One region of the Clostridium malenominatum genome, then DNA from elsewhere that is predicted to be linked to it. Evidence: predicted binding sites of a transcription regulator. Region 1 holds the regulator's gene; the other holds the start of a gene.
The links. Region 1 encodes CtsR, which represses protease genes until heat stress. Its sites were predicted from a motif close to AAGGTCAANNAAGGTCAAAT; they were not measured.
Positions count from the first base shown of each region.

Region 2: clpB (ATP-dependent chaperone ClpB) is a predicted target of CtsR. The motif match lies at 2,402-2,421, and genes of this name have one in related genera.

Region 1 covers NZ_BAAACF010000008.1:13,033-21,320, reverse strand. Annotated here, with positions in the region: gene ABDZ69_RS15530 (ROK family protein) at 1-760, shown strand, start outside; gene ABDZ69_RS15525 (histidine phosphatase family protein) at 757-1,383, shown strand; gene ABDZ69_RS15520 (alanyl-tRNA editing protein) at 1,401-2,579, shown strand; gene ABDZ69_RS15515 (CtsR family transcriptional regulator) at 2,801-3,262, shown strand; gene ABDZ69_RS15510 (UvrB/UvrC motif-containing protein) at 3,321-3,848, shown strand; gene ABDZ69_RS15505 (protein arginine kinase) at 3,851-4,876, shown strand; gene ABDZ69_RS15500 (ATP-dependent Clp protease ATP-binding subunit) at 4,902-7,334, shown strand; gene nagB (glucosamine-6-phosphate deaminase) at 7,459-8,190, shown strand; gene radA (DNA repair protein RadA) at 8,212-8,288, shown strand, end outside.
Region 2 covers NZ_BAAACF010000003.1:8,844-17,131, reverse strand. Annotated here, with positions in the region: gene ABDZ69_RS12015 (helix-turn-helix domain-containing protein) at 1-1,068, shown strand, start outside; gene ABDZ69_RS12010 (helix-turn-helix domain-containing protein) at 1,087-2,337, shown strand; gene clpB (ATP-dependent chaperone ClpB) at 2,467-5,043, shown strand; gene ABDZ69_RS12000 (polysaccharide deacetylase family protein) at 5,128-5,877, shown strand; gene ABDZ69_RS11995 (Na-translocating system protein MpsC family protein) at 6,124-6,465, shown strand; gene ABDZ69_RS11990 (putative bifunctional diguanylate cyclase/phosphodiesterase) at 6,673-7,443, shown strand; gene ABDZ69_RS11985 (type 1 glutamine amidotransferase) at 7,605-8,288, opposite strand, start outside.

The DNA of each region.
Region 1 (8,288 bases):
GGCTATAGGCATAGGATCGCCAGGACCGTTAGACTCAAAAAAAGGAATTATTATTACTACACCTAATTTACCATTTAAGAACTTTAATATAGTAAATCCAATATTTAAGAAGTATAGTGTGCCTACATATCTTGATAACGATGCTAACGTTGCGGCTATAGGAGAATTTCTATTTGGAGCGGGAAAAGGTACTAACAATATGATTTATGTTACTGTAAGTACGGGCATAGGTGGAGGAGGAATTCTAAATGGCAAGCTATATAGAGGAAGCACATATAATGCATTGGAAATAGGTCATATGACAGTGGAACCAAATGGCGCTAAATGCAATTGTGGTAATTATGGATGTGCAGAAGCCTTAGCATCTGGGACCGCTATTGGAAGACAAGGAAGGGAAGCAGTTGATAAGGGAGAAATAACTTCTTTAAGCAATTATGAAAATATAACTTCCTATGAAGTATTTAAAGAAGGAAAAAATGGGGACAAAATAGCACAGGATATAATTAAAAAGAGTTTAAATTATTTAGGAATTTGTATAGCAAATTTAGTGACTAGTTTTGATCCAGAAATGATTGTTATAGGCGGTGGAGTAACAAAGGCAGGAGATATTGTATTTAATTCTGTAAAAGAAGTTGTTAATAAGAGATGTTTTAAAGTTATGGCAGAATCTTGTGAAATAGTTCCACCGAAGCTAGGTGTAGATGCAGGAGTAATGGGAGCTGTTGCTTTAGCATTAACAGAGGAGGGAATAGAATTTTGAGTACAACTATATATTTAACTAGACATGGAGAAACTCTTTGGAATAGCGAAGGAAGAATGCAAGGGTGGAAGGATTCTCCTCTTAACGATAGAGGTTTATCACAAGCTCAGTTGCTAGGCAATAAGTTACAAAAACTAGATATTGACATTATATATTCAAGTCCAATAGGACGAGCTAAACATACAGCGGAGATACTTAAAGGAGATAAAAATATTCCTATAATTTTTGATGACAGGTTAAAAGAAATAAATATGGGTAAATGGGAAGGAATGCTTAGAAAGGATATTGGATCTATATATGAATCAGATTTATATAACTTTTTCAATGAACCTAATAAGTATATGCCTGTAGAAGGGGAAACTTTCAATGATGTTTTATTTAGGACATCTTCTTTTATAGATGATATAGTAAATACTCATAGTGGAAAAAATTTATTAATAGTAACACATACTATTACTTTAAAATCTATCTTACTAAACATAGAAGGAATTGGATTAGAAAATTTCTGGGATGAAACATATATTTATCCTACAAGCTTAAGTATTATAAAAATAGGGGATAGTAGTAAGGATATATTATTAAGGGCAGACATATCCCATTTTGAGGATGATTGCAAACTTTAAACTTATGAGGTGAAAAAATGACATATAAATTATTTTATGAAAACCCTTATCTCAAGGAATGGGAAAGTATAGTCACTGATGTTATAGAAAAGGAGGATTCTTTTTTTATAGTATTAGATAAAACTGCATTCTATCCAGAAGGAGGAGGGCAGCCATCGGATATAGGGTATATAGATGGTATAGAAGTAAATTATGTTTTTGAAGAAAATAATATCATTTATCATGTTGTAAATAAAAAACCAGAAAATAAAAGGGTTAAATGTAGACTAAACTTTGATAGAAGGTTTAATTTCATGCAACAACATTCTGGGGAGCACTTGTTGTCAGGAGTATTATATAGTTTATTTCAAACTCATAATGACGGATTTCACATGGGAGAAGACTATGTAACTATAGATAATACCATATCTAATCTTACAGAAGAGATGATTTTGGAAATTGAAAATTTAGCTAATAAATATGTTTATGAAAATATTCCCATAGAAGATTACATAATACAAAAAGATGAAATTGAAAAAGTAGCATTGAGGAAAGAGTGTAAGATAGATAAGGATATAAGAATTGTTCAAATAGAAAATATAGATAAAATAGCATGTTGTGGGACTCATGTTAGAAATACAGGAGAAATAGGGTTAATAAAAATAATCAAAACTGAAAAATACAAGGGAATGACAAGAATATATTTTAAATGTGGGAAAAAAGCTTTAGAAGATTTTCAAAGCAAACACAATATAGTGGTGTCTCTAACTAGACATTACTCTATGATTGAAAATGAAATAGTAAATAAAGCAAAGGCTGATATAAATGAAATAAAAGGGTTAACAAAACAAATTAAAGATTTAAAAGAAAGCTTATATTTGTATGTTGCACAACAAATAATAAAGGAAAATGAAAAAGAATTGATAGAAGTAAGTTTTGATGAGAAAACCTTTGAAGATATCCAAATAATTAATAGGAGGATACTAGAGAATTCTAAAAAAGTAAATATATTGATTAGTGAAAAAGAAAATAAGTTATTGTTTTCAAATAATTTATTTGAAAACTTAAATTGTGGTAAAGTTCTCAAGGAATTTTTAAGCAAATACAATGGTAAAGGTGGGGGAGGAGTTAACCAAGCTCAAGCAACCTTTGAGAATAAAAATGATTTGCTGAGATTTGCTACCTTCATTAAGGAATTAGTTTCAGAGTATAATTAATATTAATAAATACGATATGCTAGTTCTAAATAATTAGTATATCGTATTTTTAGATTTAATAATAATTAATGATATTCTTTGTTAAAATAAGATAGAGAGAGAAATGTGATTTAAATAGGATATATTATTATTAAAACCCAAAATTCAGTTATTGAGTGTTTGTATGAAAAGTTTTAATATTATATTAAAGTCAAAGAAAGTCAAAGTCAATGAGGTGTAATATGGCTAGATTGTCAGATATTATAGAAGAATTTATAAAAGATATGTTAGAAAATACAGGAGAAGGGGAATTGCAAATTCAAAGAAATGAATTGGCAAATTATTTTAGTTGTGCTCCTTCTCAAATTAATTATGTATTGACCACACGTTTTACTACGGATAAGGGATATTATATAGAAAGTAAAAGGGGTGGTGGTGGATGTATTGTAATAAAGTATATTGATATAAATAAAAATGATTATTTTTTAAATATAATTAGTAAAAATATAGGAGACAGCATTACCTTTTATAGTGCATCTCAAATAATAGATAATCTTGTTAAAAGAAGTATTATAACAGAAAGAGAAGGGAATCTTATAAAGGTAGGTATAAACGATAGAACACTTAGTTCTTGCATGGAGCATAGAAACAGAATAAGGGCAGATATATTGAAAAATATGCTAGTCATGCTTTTATTAGAATAGATTATATATGATATAATTATTATGGGAATTATTTCAATTAAATCCAGGGGGTGATTTTATGTTATGTGAAAGGTGCAATAAAAATGATGCTAACGTTCATTTAACTCAAGTAGTGAATGGAACTAAAAGTCAGCATAATTTATGTGAAAATTGTGCAAAAGAAATGAGTGGTTTTGATTTGCCTGTGGATATGAATTTATCTTCTCCATTCGCCTTTCAAAATATATTAAGTGGAATAATGGATTATATTAATCAACCAGTTAAGCAAGAGGATACCATTGAAGTTAAGTGTAGTAATTGTGGTACTACCTATACTGATTTTCGAAAGAAAGGCTTAGTTGGATGTAGTGAGTGTTATGAAAATTTAAGTAATATATTTATGCCAGTTATTAAAAGAGTACAAAGCAATGTAGAACATACTGGAAAAATACCTAAGAGGGCTGGTAGCCATCTTTTGCAAAAGAAGAAAATAGATATATTTAAAGAAGAGTTAAGGGAATGTATTGAAAATGAGCAATATGAAAAGGCAGCGGAACTAAGAGACATGATAAAAGAACTTCAGAAATTAAATGAAGGGGAGGTATAAAAGTGAATAACTGGTTAGTTTCATCTGGAGATAATAAAGAAATAGTAATTAGTAGCCGAATAAGACTTGCTAGAAATATTAAAAATTTATACTTTCCTCATAAATTAAACGAAGAAGAGGGAAGAGATTTAATAAATGTGGTGGAAGATGCCATATATACATCTTCTGAAAGAGAAGAAAATTATAGAACGTATTATCTTTGGAAAAACGATATTTTAGATAACTACATTTATTTAGATAAGCATTTAGTTAGCAATAAATTAATTTCAAATTATAAAAAAGCGGGATTTATATTAAACAATGAAGAGACGATAAGTATAATGATAAATGAAGAAGATCATTTAAGAATACAGTGCATAGTAGAGGGTTTAAATCTAGAAGAAGCATATGAAGAAGCAAATAAAATTGATGATTTATTAGAAGAAAAACTAAGTTATGCTTATAGTGAACAACTTGGATATATTACAGCTTGTCCTACCAATATAGGAACTGGTCTTAGAGCTTCAGTAATGATTCATTTGCCAGCTTTGTCAATGAATAATGAGATGAATGGTGTTTTAAATGCTCTTACTCAAGTTGGAATGACTATCAGAGGGTTATATGGAGAAGGCTCTAAATCTAGTGGTAATATGTATCAAATATCAAATCAAATAACTCTAGGATTAAATGAGAAAGAAATATTGGATAATTTAAAAGGGGTTGTAAATCATATAATCACTCAAGAGAAGATGGCTAGAGATAAATTATTAAGTGTTTATGAATATGAGCTAAAAGATAGAATATTTAGAGCGTATGGTACGCTAAAATCTGCTTATATTATGAGTTCTTCTGAATGTTTAAGTTTATTGTCAAACGTACGCTTTGGAGTAGAATTAGGTATAATAACTGATATAGATAAACATATTTTAAATAATCTAATTGTAGATACTCAACCTTCTATGATGGAAAAAATATTTAATAAGAAGATTCTCCATAAGGAAAATGGAGTGTATAGGGCAGAATTAATAAGAGAAAGATTAAATAAATAGGGTATAAAAAGGATGGTGAATTTCTATGATATATGGAAGATTTACAGAAAGAGCACAAAAGGTATTAATGTATGCACAAAGTGAAGCTCAAGAACTAAGACATGGGTACGTAGGAACTGAACATATATTACTTGGTATATTAAAGGAAGATGGATTAGCTAAAAATATGCTTAATAGCATTAATATTACTTTAGAAGATGTTAAAAATTTAATTGAAGAATATGAAGGCAAAGGGGATATTGAGGGATATAAAAATGAAGTTCCGTTAACCCCGAGAACAAAAAGACTTTTAGAATTAAGCTTATTAGAAGCTAGAAATTTAAACCATAATTTTATTAGTCCAGAGCATATATTACTAGCATTAATAAAGGAATCTGAAGGTGTGGCTTACACAATATTAAATAATTTGGGAGCAGATTTTGGTAAACTAAGAAAGAGTTTAGTAGAAAATTTGGCGGGAGAACAAAAGGTTGATGTAGGTGTAAATACTAAAGCTAATGTTTCTGATACCCCATCTCTGAATCAATTTGGAAGAGATTTGACTGATATGGCTAGGGAAGGGAAATTAGATCCAGTAATAGGAAGAGATACAGAAACCCAAAGGGTATTAGAGATTCTTTGTAGAAGAACTAAGAATAATCCTTGTTTAATAGGAGACCCTGGAGTAGGAAAGACCGCTATTGCAGAAGGATTAGCTCAAAAAATATTTGAGGGTAATATACCTGAAATATTAAAAGATAAAAGAGTAGTCACTCTGGACTTATCTTCTATGATTGCCGGCGCAAAATATAGAGGAGAGTTTGAAGAGCGATTAAAAAAGGTAATGGAGGAAATAAGAAAAGCGGGAAATATAATTTTATTTATAGATGAAATTCATACTATCATCGGAGCAGGAGCGGCAGAAGGAGCTATAGATGCATCAAACATTTTGAAACCAGCCTTAGCAAGAGGAGAAATACAATGTATTGGTGCAACAACTATAGATGAGTATAGAAAATATATTGAAAAAGATGCAGCGTTAGAGAGAAGATTTCAGCCTATTTCAGTTGGAGAGCCTACAAAGGAAGAGGCAGTGTTAATACTCAAAGGTCTTAGAGATAAATATGAAGCTCATCATAGAGTAAAAATAACTGATGATGCAATAAATGCGGCTGTTAACTTATCTGATAGATATATAACAGATAGATATTTACCAGATAAGGCCATAGATTTAATAGATGAAGGTGCTTCTAGAGTAAGAATAGAGAACATGATTGCACCACCAGATATGAAGGAGTTAGAAGAACAATTAGAAAAAGTAACTAAGGAAAAGGAAGATGCCATAAGAGTTCAAAATTTTGAAAAAGCAGCTAAATTGAGAGATGACGAAAAGGCATTAAAAGATAAATTAGAAAATCTTAAATCCGATTGGAAAACACAAAAACAAGTGGCAACTTATACGGTTTCAGAAGAACAAATAGCTGCAGTAGTGTCTAGATGGACTAATATACCTGTTGAAAAACTCACAGAAAAAGAATCAGAAAGACTTCTTAAGTTAGAAGAAATTTTACATCAAAGAGTCATTGGTCAGGAAGAGGCAGTGAAATCAGTAGCTAAGGCAGTTAGACGAGCGAGAGTAGGACTTAAAGATCCAAATAGACCTATAGGCTCATTTATATTCTTAGGACCAACTGGTGTTGGAAAGACTGAGCTATCTAAGGCTCTGGCGGAAGCAATGTTTGGGGATGAGGCTAGCATTATAAGAATAGATATGTCAGAGTACATGGAAAAACACACTGTTTCAAGGTTAATAGGATCTCCACCAGGGTATGTAGGATATGATGAAGGAGGGCAATTGACAGAAAAGGTTAGAAGAAATCCTTATTCTGTGATACTATTTGATGAAATAGAAAAGGCTCATCCAGATGTGTTTAATATATTATTACAAATATTAGAGGACGGCAGATTAACTGATGGAAAAGGAAAAACTGTTAATTTTAAAAATACTATTGTAATAATGACATCTAATGTTGGAGCATCTACAATTAGAAGACAGAGAACAATGGGATTTGTAACGTCGCTTAATGAAAGTGAAAATGAATATGATAAAATGAAAGAAAATATTATGGAAGAATTAAAACGTGCTTTTAGACCTGAATTTTTAAATAGAATAGATGATATAATAGTGTTCCATCAACTGGCGGAAAAGCACTTGCAACAAATTGTAGGTTTGATGTTAGGAGCAGTAAGAGAGAGATTAAAGGAACAAAATATAAGTATTGACTTTAACGATGATGCAGAAAAGCTTTTAGCCAAGGAAGGATTTGATCCCGTGTTTGGTGCTAGGCCACTTAGAAGAGCTATTACTAAGACTGTAGAAGACATATTATCAGAAGAAATATTGAGAGGTAGCATTAATAAAGGAGAAGATGTAATAGTGACAGTTGAAGATGGTAAACTAGCTTTTAATAAGAAGTAATAACTTTACAGGGTAGGTAAAAAAGTATCTACCCTTTTTTACATATCTCTGTTATAGTAATAATATCCATATTATGTAGAAATATATATTGAGTTTATTAATGGTTAAAATGGAGGGTTAAATCATGAAAATAGTAATAAAGAAGGATTACGTCGAGCTAAGTAAATTTGCTGCATTGGAAGTTAAAAATATAGTAGAAGATAATCCTAATTGTACACTAGGACTTGCAACAGGGAGTACACCTTTAGGTTTATATAAGGAATTGATTAAACTATATAACTTAGGAGAAATAAATTTTTCTAGTGTAACTACCTTTAACTTAGATGAATACAGAGGGTTAAATGAAGAGGATGAACAAAGTTATAAATATTTTATGAATGATAATTTATTTAATCATATAAATATCGATAAAAATAATACTTTTATACCTAATGGTATAGCAGAAGACGTAGAAAGAGAATGTGAGAACTATGAAAAACTAATAGGAGAAAAGGGTGGTATTGATCTTCAAGTTTTAGGAATAGGTATGAATGGACATATAGGATTTAATGAGCCGAATCAGGAGTTGTACCTTAATACCCACTTAGAGACTTTAACGGAAGAAACTCTAAATTCTAATTCAATATTTTTTACTAATAAAGAAAAAATGCCCACTGAAGCACTTACTATGGGAATTGGAAGTATAATGAAGGCAAAAAAAATAATACTTCTTATTTCTGGCAAGAATAAAGCTGAAGTAGTAAAAAAATTAGTTAGCGGGAAAATAACCACTGATTTTCCAGCATCAATACTACAAGTACATAATGACTGCACCGTGATATTGGATGAGGAAGCGGCAGCTTTGTTAAATAAATAAAAGATTTTAGGAGTTGATTTAGTGGCAAGGATTAAAAACTATTTTGTTTGTCAAGAATGTGGATATGAGGCTTTAAAATGGTCTGGAAAATGTCCTGA
Region 2 (8,288 bases), on a different contig from region 1:
AACATAGCTGAATCTTATATATTAAATAAAGATCTTTACTTAGGGGAACAATATGTAGAGAAGGCCTTTTACTATGCAGAAAAATATAATTTAGATTATAGAAAAGCTAGGATACTTTATTTAAGAGGAATCATATATATGTCCAAGGGTGAAATGACCATAGCTCAACAGTTTTTTTTATCTTCAAATGTAATTTTTATAAGAGAAAATAGATATGAAGAGATAATTAATACCTTTGTTAACTTGGGTAAAATAACCCTAAGTTTGAATGCTTATCATTCTTCTGCTAGCTATTTTCAACAGGCTGAAAAGGTTTATATTGATAATAATATAGGAAATGACTTTCTACTAGGCGAAATTTATTATAACATGGCAAACGTTCAATATCACCTGGAGAATACAGGAAAAGCAATTGATTATTCTTTTTTAGCAAAAGAAAAGTTTAAACAAATTGATGATAAAAAATCTTATGCTGCTACATTGCTATTATTAGCAGAGCAATATAATAAAAAAGGCGATATAGATAATGCTATAAAATATTCTAAAAAGACATTAAATTTATATAAAGATATAAACAATGAATCTTATATTGGTCAAATTGAAAATAATTTAGGAAAGCTATTCTATCAGTTTGATAATATAGAAGAATCCTTCATTCATTTAAATAAGGCCAAGGAAATTAGAAAAAATATAAAGGATTCTAAATTAATTGAAACCTTGGTTAACATATGCGAAAACTACATTAAATTAAGAGATTCTTTAAATGCTAAAAAAACCTTAGATGAAATCATGGATAATATGAAAGATGGAGATAATAATGCTTTAATTCAATATTATTTATTAAAGCATAGGGTTCATATGTTACAAGGAGATATAAAAGAGGCTGAAAGCAACTTGCTTCTCGCTTTAAACTTTGTAAAGAATATGGATTATTTAAAAGAAGCGGCTGAAATAGCTATACTTATAGGAAAGTTTTATATAGACTGCGGAAGAGAAATAGAAGCTGCTCAATATTTAAATTATGGAGTTGAGGTATTTAAGAAATTAGGCATATTAAAAGAGAGTTAAATGGATAGGTGAAGAATTATGGAGATACTTTCTACAGGGGAAAAGATTCGAAGAGCTAGAGTTTACAAAGGATATACCTTAAAATATTTATGTGAAGATAAATTATCTGTATCAAAGATGAGTTGCATTGAAAATGATAAAGTTATACCTGAAGATTGGATATTGGATTTTGTGGCAAAAAAGCTAGACTTAGATGTGGGATATTTAAAAGATGATGTAAAGAGTCAAATAAGAAAAAACTTAGAAAAATTGAAAAACTCAAAACGAAAAAATTATGAAGAAAAACTTATTTATAATTTTTCCTATGCAGAAGACTATAATTATTATGAAGAAGCTTTTCAAATAATGCACTTGATGTTTAGATATAACATTGAAATGAAAAGATATGAAAAACTTCAAGTTTTAATTTCAAAGTACTACGATATTTGCTTAAAATCTAAGTCCAATGAAAACCAGCTTATTTATTACATGGATATAGCAAAATACTTTTACCATTCAGAAGAATATATACAGGCTGCGGGATATTATAATACAGTAAAAGAAGAAGGCAAAAAAGTTGGAAACATGGAAATTGTAGCAAGAGCTATGATAAGAGAATGCTATTCCTATACCATGGCAAAGCAATACAAAGTGGCTTATGAAATAGGAAAAAAATTAATGGAGTTAATAGATGTTTTTAAGGACGAGTTAAAAAAAGCAGAAGCTTACTATATAATGGCATTACTTTCTCTTAGAAATAACAAAGAAGAATTCTCTCATTATGAGAAAGAAGCCTATAGATTATACGGAGATAATAAGGTTAGAATTGCCGATGCAATATTTAGCTACGCTGAAGCTATGCTTGACTTAGATATGAAGGATCAAGGTATAGAATATATAAAAAAGGGATTAACTTACTATGAAGAAGAAAAGGGAGAAGGATTTGTTCAATATATGCTTAAAGCTGTAGAAGAACTTATAAAAAATAATGTAATAGAAGAAGCTGAAAGCATAAGCGATGAAGCGATAAATTATTCAATAAATTTAAAGGATATGAAATACATAGAAAAGGCTTATTATTTAAAAGCTCTAATACTTGGTAAAAAAGGAGAACTTTCTTCAAAGGAAATGTATATGAATCTAGCTTTAGACTCACTTATGAAGTTTGGTAGCAAGAGACAAATATTAGATAGATACATGGAAATGGGTTATATGTATTTTAAGTTAAAAAACATAAGTGATTCTATAAAATATTTCAATTTAGCCTTAAATTTAAATAAATATATATAAATAAGAAATAGAAGCCTATACTATAAAAAGTATAGGTTTTTTTATTTATTCAAGAGAAATTAGACTTTGACTTTCTTTGACCAATGGTGTATAAAAAAATTAAGAAGAAACAAGTATAGGAGGTATACTATGGATATTGAAAAATTAACATTAAAAGTGCAACAAACCATAAATGATTCTGGAGCAATAGCTATAAAACATAATCATCAACAAATTGATATAATTCACTTGTTTGCATCCTTAATTATGCAAGAAGATGGCTTGATACCTAATATATTTACTAAAATGGGAGTAAATATTAGAAGCCTTAGGGAAGAAATTACTAGAGAACTTGATAAAATGCCAAAGGTTTTAGGGGAAGGAGCCCAAACTGGAGGAGTATATGCCACAAGGAGATTTGAAGAAGTTTTTATAAAAGCAGAGGAAATCTCTAAAAAATTTGGAGACTCTTATATAAGTGTAGAACACGTGGCACTTGCTATTATGGATATTGATAAGAAGGGCGAAGTGGGAAATATTCTAAAAAAATTTAACGTAAATAAGGAGGGATTTTTAACGGCTCTATCATCTGTAAGGGGAAACCAAAGGGTGGATTCTCAAGATCCAGAAGGCACCTATGAAGCTTTGGTCAAATACGGAAGAAATTTAACTGATGATGCTAAAAACCATAAAATTGATCCAATCATAGGGAGAGATGAAGAGATAAGAAGGGTTATAAGAATACTATCAAGAAGAACTAAAAATAATCCAGTACTAATCGGTGAACCTGGAGTAGGTAAAACAGCTATAGTAGAAGGACTAGCTTTAAGAATTATAAGAGGTGATGTACCTGAGGGTATAAAAAATAAAACTATATTTTCACTAGATATGGGAGCACTAATCGCAGGTGCAAAGTATAGAGGAGAATTTGAAGAAAGATTAAAAGCTGTATTAAAAGAGGTGGAAAGAAGCGAAGGAAAAATAATATTATTTATTGATGAAATACACACCATAGTAGGGGCTGGAAAAACAGAAGGAGCCATGGACGCTGGAAATCTTATTAAACCTATGCTTGCTCGTGGAGAATTACATTGTATTGGAGCCACAACCTTTGATGAATACAGAAAATATATAGAAAAAGATAAGGCATTAGAGAGAAGATTTCAGCCAGTAGTGGTAGAAGAACCTACAGTGGAAGATAGTATATCAATACTTAGAGGGTTAAAAGAAAGATTTGAAATTCACCACGGTATAAGAATACATGATTCAGCAATTGTTGCAGCTGCAAAGCTTTCTAATAGATATATAACAGATAGATATCTTCCAGATAAAGCTATAGATTTAATCGATGAAGCAGGAGCAATGATAAGATCTGAAATTGATAGCCTTCCAACGGAATTAGATATTGTAAAAAGAAGAATATTTCAATTAGAGATAGAAAAAGAAGCTTTATCTAAGGAGAAAGACATAGTTTCTTTAGAAAGATTAAACGCCTTAGAAAAGGAGCTTAGTAACTTAAAAGAAAAAGATAAGGAAATGACCTCTAAATATAATAAGGAAAAAGAGCAAATCACTGGAGTTAGAAATTTAAAAGAGAAATTAGACAATGTAAGAGGAGAATTAGAGAAGGCTGAAAGAGCTTATGATTTAAATAAGGTTGCAGAGCTAAAATATGGAGTGATACCAAACATAGAGAGTGAGATAAAAGAAAAGGAAGGGGTAATATATGAAAATCAAGAAGGCAATATGTTAAAAGAAGAGGTTACAGAAAATGAAATAACTGAGATAATAGCTAAATGGACTGGAATACCTGTTGCAAAACTTATGGAGGGTGAAAAGGAAAAGTTATTAAGATTAGAAGATGAACTAAGCAAAAGAGTTATAGGGCAAGAAGAAGCGGTAAGTGCAGTATCTAATGCAGTAATAAGAGCAAGGGCAGGGATGAAGGACCCTAAAAAACCAATAGGTTCTTTTATTTTTTTAGGTCCTACAGGTGTAGGTAAAACTGAACTTGCAAAAACTTTGGCAAGAACACTATTTGATAGTGAAGAAAGTATAATAAGAATTGATATGTCTGAGTACATGGAAAAGTATTCAGTATCTAGATTAATTGGAGCTCCTCCAGGATATGTAGGATATGAGGAAGGGGGACAATTAACAGAAGCGGTTAGAAGAAAGCCATATTCTGTAATACTTTTTGATGAAATAGAAAAAGCTCATGAAGATGTATTCAATGTTTTTCTTCAGATATTAGATGACGGAAGACTTACAGATAATAAAGGAAAAACTGTAGATTTTAAAAACTGCATAATTATAATGACATCTAATATTGGAAGTATACATTTACTAGAAAACAATAAAGATAGAGTTATGCAAGAGTTAAAGGGTAGATTTAAGCCAGAGTTTTTAAATAGACTTGATGATATCATTATGTTTAAACCTTTAACTAAAGATGAAATTACTAAAATTATTGATATTTTCCTAGTAAGCATTGAGGGTAGATTAAAAGACAGGAATATAAGTTTGAGTGTTACAGAAAGAGGAAAAGAACTTATGGGTAAAGAAGGATACGATCCAATTTATGGAGCGAGACCTCTTAAAAGATATATTGAAAACACCTTAGAAACTCAGATAGCAAGAGAAATAATAAAAGGTACTATTACATCTGGTGATACTATAGTGGTAGATGCAAGAAATGAAAATATAATTATTGAAAAAACTAAATAGCTTCCTTCAATTGGTAAGCATGAATGAGGAAATAGAGGATAATCTATATAGTAAAGAAACATTATTTTAAAAGAAGGTGACTTTATGAAAAAGAGACTTTATTTCCTCATTTTTATATTTATTCTATCATTAATTTTAAAAACGGGAATTAGTCAAGTGAAAGCTGCAAATAATAATAAAGAAAAAGTTGTGTTTTTAACCTTTGATGATGGACCGTCCCCCAATAATACTCCTAAAATATTAAAAATACTTAAAGAAAATGGAGTTAAGGCTTCTTTTTTTGTTATTGGAGCTTTAGGAGAAAATAATCCACAAATAATTAAAAAAATGTATAGTGAAGGCATGACTATACTTCCACATACATATAGTCACGATTATAAAGCAATGTATAGTAGCGTGGATAATTATTTTCAAGACTTGGATAAATGTATTAAAGTTATAAACAATTTGACGGGGAAAGATTACTATACCTATACTAGGCTACCAGGAGGTTCCGATAACCAGGTTTCTAATGGTGAAATACTAAGAACCATTAGGAATAAGCTTAATGCTAAAGGTGTGGATTATATAGATTGGAACGTATCTTCTGGAGACGCTGAGGGGGAAACAGTTGCAGTTAATGTGTTAAATCATAATATAAAAAATGGATGCAACAATACAAACTTAGCAGTTATTTTAATGCACGACAGTTATTATAAAAGTACCACAGTAGAATCTTTAGATAGTATAATAAAAGATCTTAAAGCTAAGGGATATACATTTAAAACTTTAGAAGAAATGACTAATTCTGAAAGAAGAACAATGATAAGAATGGGAATAGTTAATAGAAGATAGCCGACAAGCTTAGCTTTGTTGGTTATTTATATAATTTTAGTACAAGTTTTAATAATATAAGAAATATTGAAAAATTTAGTGAAGAATTATACAATATATTTTGGTGGCATAAATCACCAATTTAGCATTATGTGATATACAACTTAATGAAAGCATTAGTAAGGAAATGATTTATTAAATTTATACAATAATTAAAACCTATAATACTTAAGGAGGGGGGAAGGATATGGAAAGGAGGTGAATATATTGAGTAATGTAAATAAAGAAATAAATTATCTTTTAGAAAGTTGCTGCTCTGGAATAATAAAGAAAATTAGTGGAAAAGGACCAGAAAGGACAAGGGTTGACATTAAAGGTAATTATGTTACAATTGAGATTAGGGGTATATTGTCGGAAATAGAAAAAGCTGTATTAAATCATGAAAATAATTATAAAAGGGTAGAGTATTTTAGGCAAGGATTAGTACCGATTTTGACAGAAGAAATACTAAAGCAGGTATGCATAATTTTATGTAAAGAATTAATTATTATTTCTGATGAAGAAAATATCTTAGACAATTCAAAAGTAATAGTGTTAAAAATTATATAATTGGTTAAGCTAATGGAGGGGTAATTATGGAAAACTTTATCCAAAAGTGAGCCAGTGCTAATGTAAACAATACATTGTACTGGCTCATTTTATTTTGACATTTTTTTCAATAAAAGACCTCATATTGTAATAAGTATAAATACTTACAATAGTTAAGTGAAAAATTTAATTATATAATAAATTGACGAAAAGAGGTAGCAACAAATTATGGAGTACTATTTAAAAAATATAGACAATGGGAGTATATTAGAAAATTTAAAGAATTCTATAGTAAAAGAAGAGCTTAAAGTGTATTATCAGCCTCGAATTAATATTTTAAATGAATCAATTATAGGGATGGAAGCATTATTAAGATGGAATAATATCTCGCCATCTAAAGTAATAGCTTTAGCTGAGCAGTCAAATTTAATATACGAAATAAGTGATTATGTAACGAAAATAGCCTGTGAAGAAACAAGTTTATGGAATTTAAAGAAAGGTAAAAACTTGATACTTAGTGTAAATATATCAGCTAAACAATTTGAAAATAGAAATTTTATTTTTTGGCTTACTGATATATTATATGAAACGGGATTCAATCCAGAACAGCTAGAAATTGAAATTACTGAAAATATTGCTGTAAGAAATATTGAGAGGACGGTAGAGATATTAAGAGAGTTAAAAGCTCTTGGAATAAAAATAGCTTTAGACGATTTCGGAACAGGATATTCATCTTTTAAATATTTAAACAAACTGCCAATAGATATAATTAAGATTGATAAATCTTTTGTGGACGGAATTACTTTAGATAAGAAGCAAGAAATAATAGTATCAAAAATTATTGAAATGGCCCATTGTTTAAATTTGAAAGTTATTGCAGAAGGAGTTGAACTATTTGAGCAATTTCAAATGCTAAAAAAGCTTAACTGCGATGAGGCTCAAGGATTTTATTTTAGCAAACCTCTAAGAAGTAGTGAATTTGAAAAATTAATAATTTAACAGTGACTTAAAAAAATGATTTCCATGGGGATGTAAAAAATATGATTTTTAATGAATGTTATTTTATTTTAGTGTGTACAGGCTTTAGAATATATAGTTACATAGATGCAATAAAAATATTTATAGGATAAAAAATAAAAGGGCCAGATATTATCTGGTCCTTAATCATTTTTCTTTATTATATAATCTTTAGCTTTTAACTCTAAAGAGTCATCTAAAGGAGAGAGTTCTATATCTTTACCATATTTATTTTCTAAGGAGATTTTTAAAAGTCTATCTGCCAGTTCTGGATTTTTGGAAAGTAAGCATCCATGAAAATATGTACCAAAGGTGTTTTTATAAACACAGCCTTCATAGCCATCTTCTCCATTGTTGCCAAAACCTCTAATTACTCTACCTAAAGGTTTTAAGTCTCCTATATAAGTTCTTCCAGAGTGATTTTCAAAGCCCACATAGGTTTCGGAAAAATCTTCATTTATTATTACGGTGTTTCCTATAAAGCGGCCAATGCCACTGTCTGTATATATAGGAAGAATATCTAGTCCTTCAAGCCTTTCTCCTTCAGCAGTGGTATAGTATTTACCTAATAACTGATATCCTGCACATATAGAAAGCATTACCTTACCACTTTCGATATATTCTTTTATGGCTTCTTTTTTATTTTCCATTAAGTCTTTAGAAACTATGGATTGCTCGCAATCTTGCCCTCCACCAAAAAGCACTATGTCGTAATTCTCACCATTAAACTCTTCATTTATAGATAGGTTTACTATATTTGTTTTAATACCTCTTTTTTCTAATCTGTACTTTAATATATGCACATTACCAATGTCTCCATAAACATT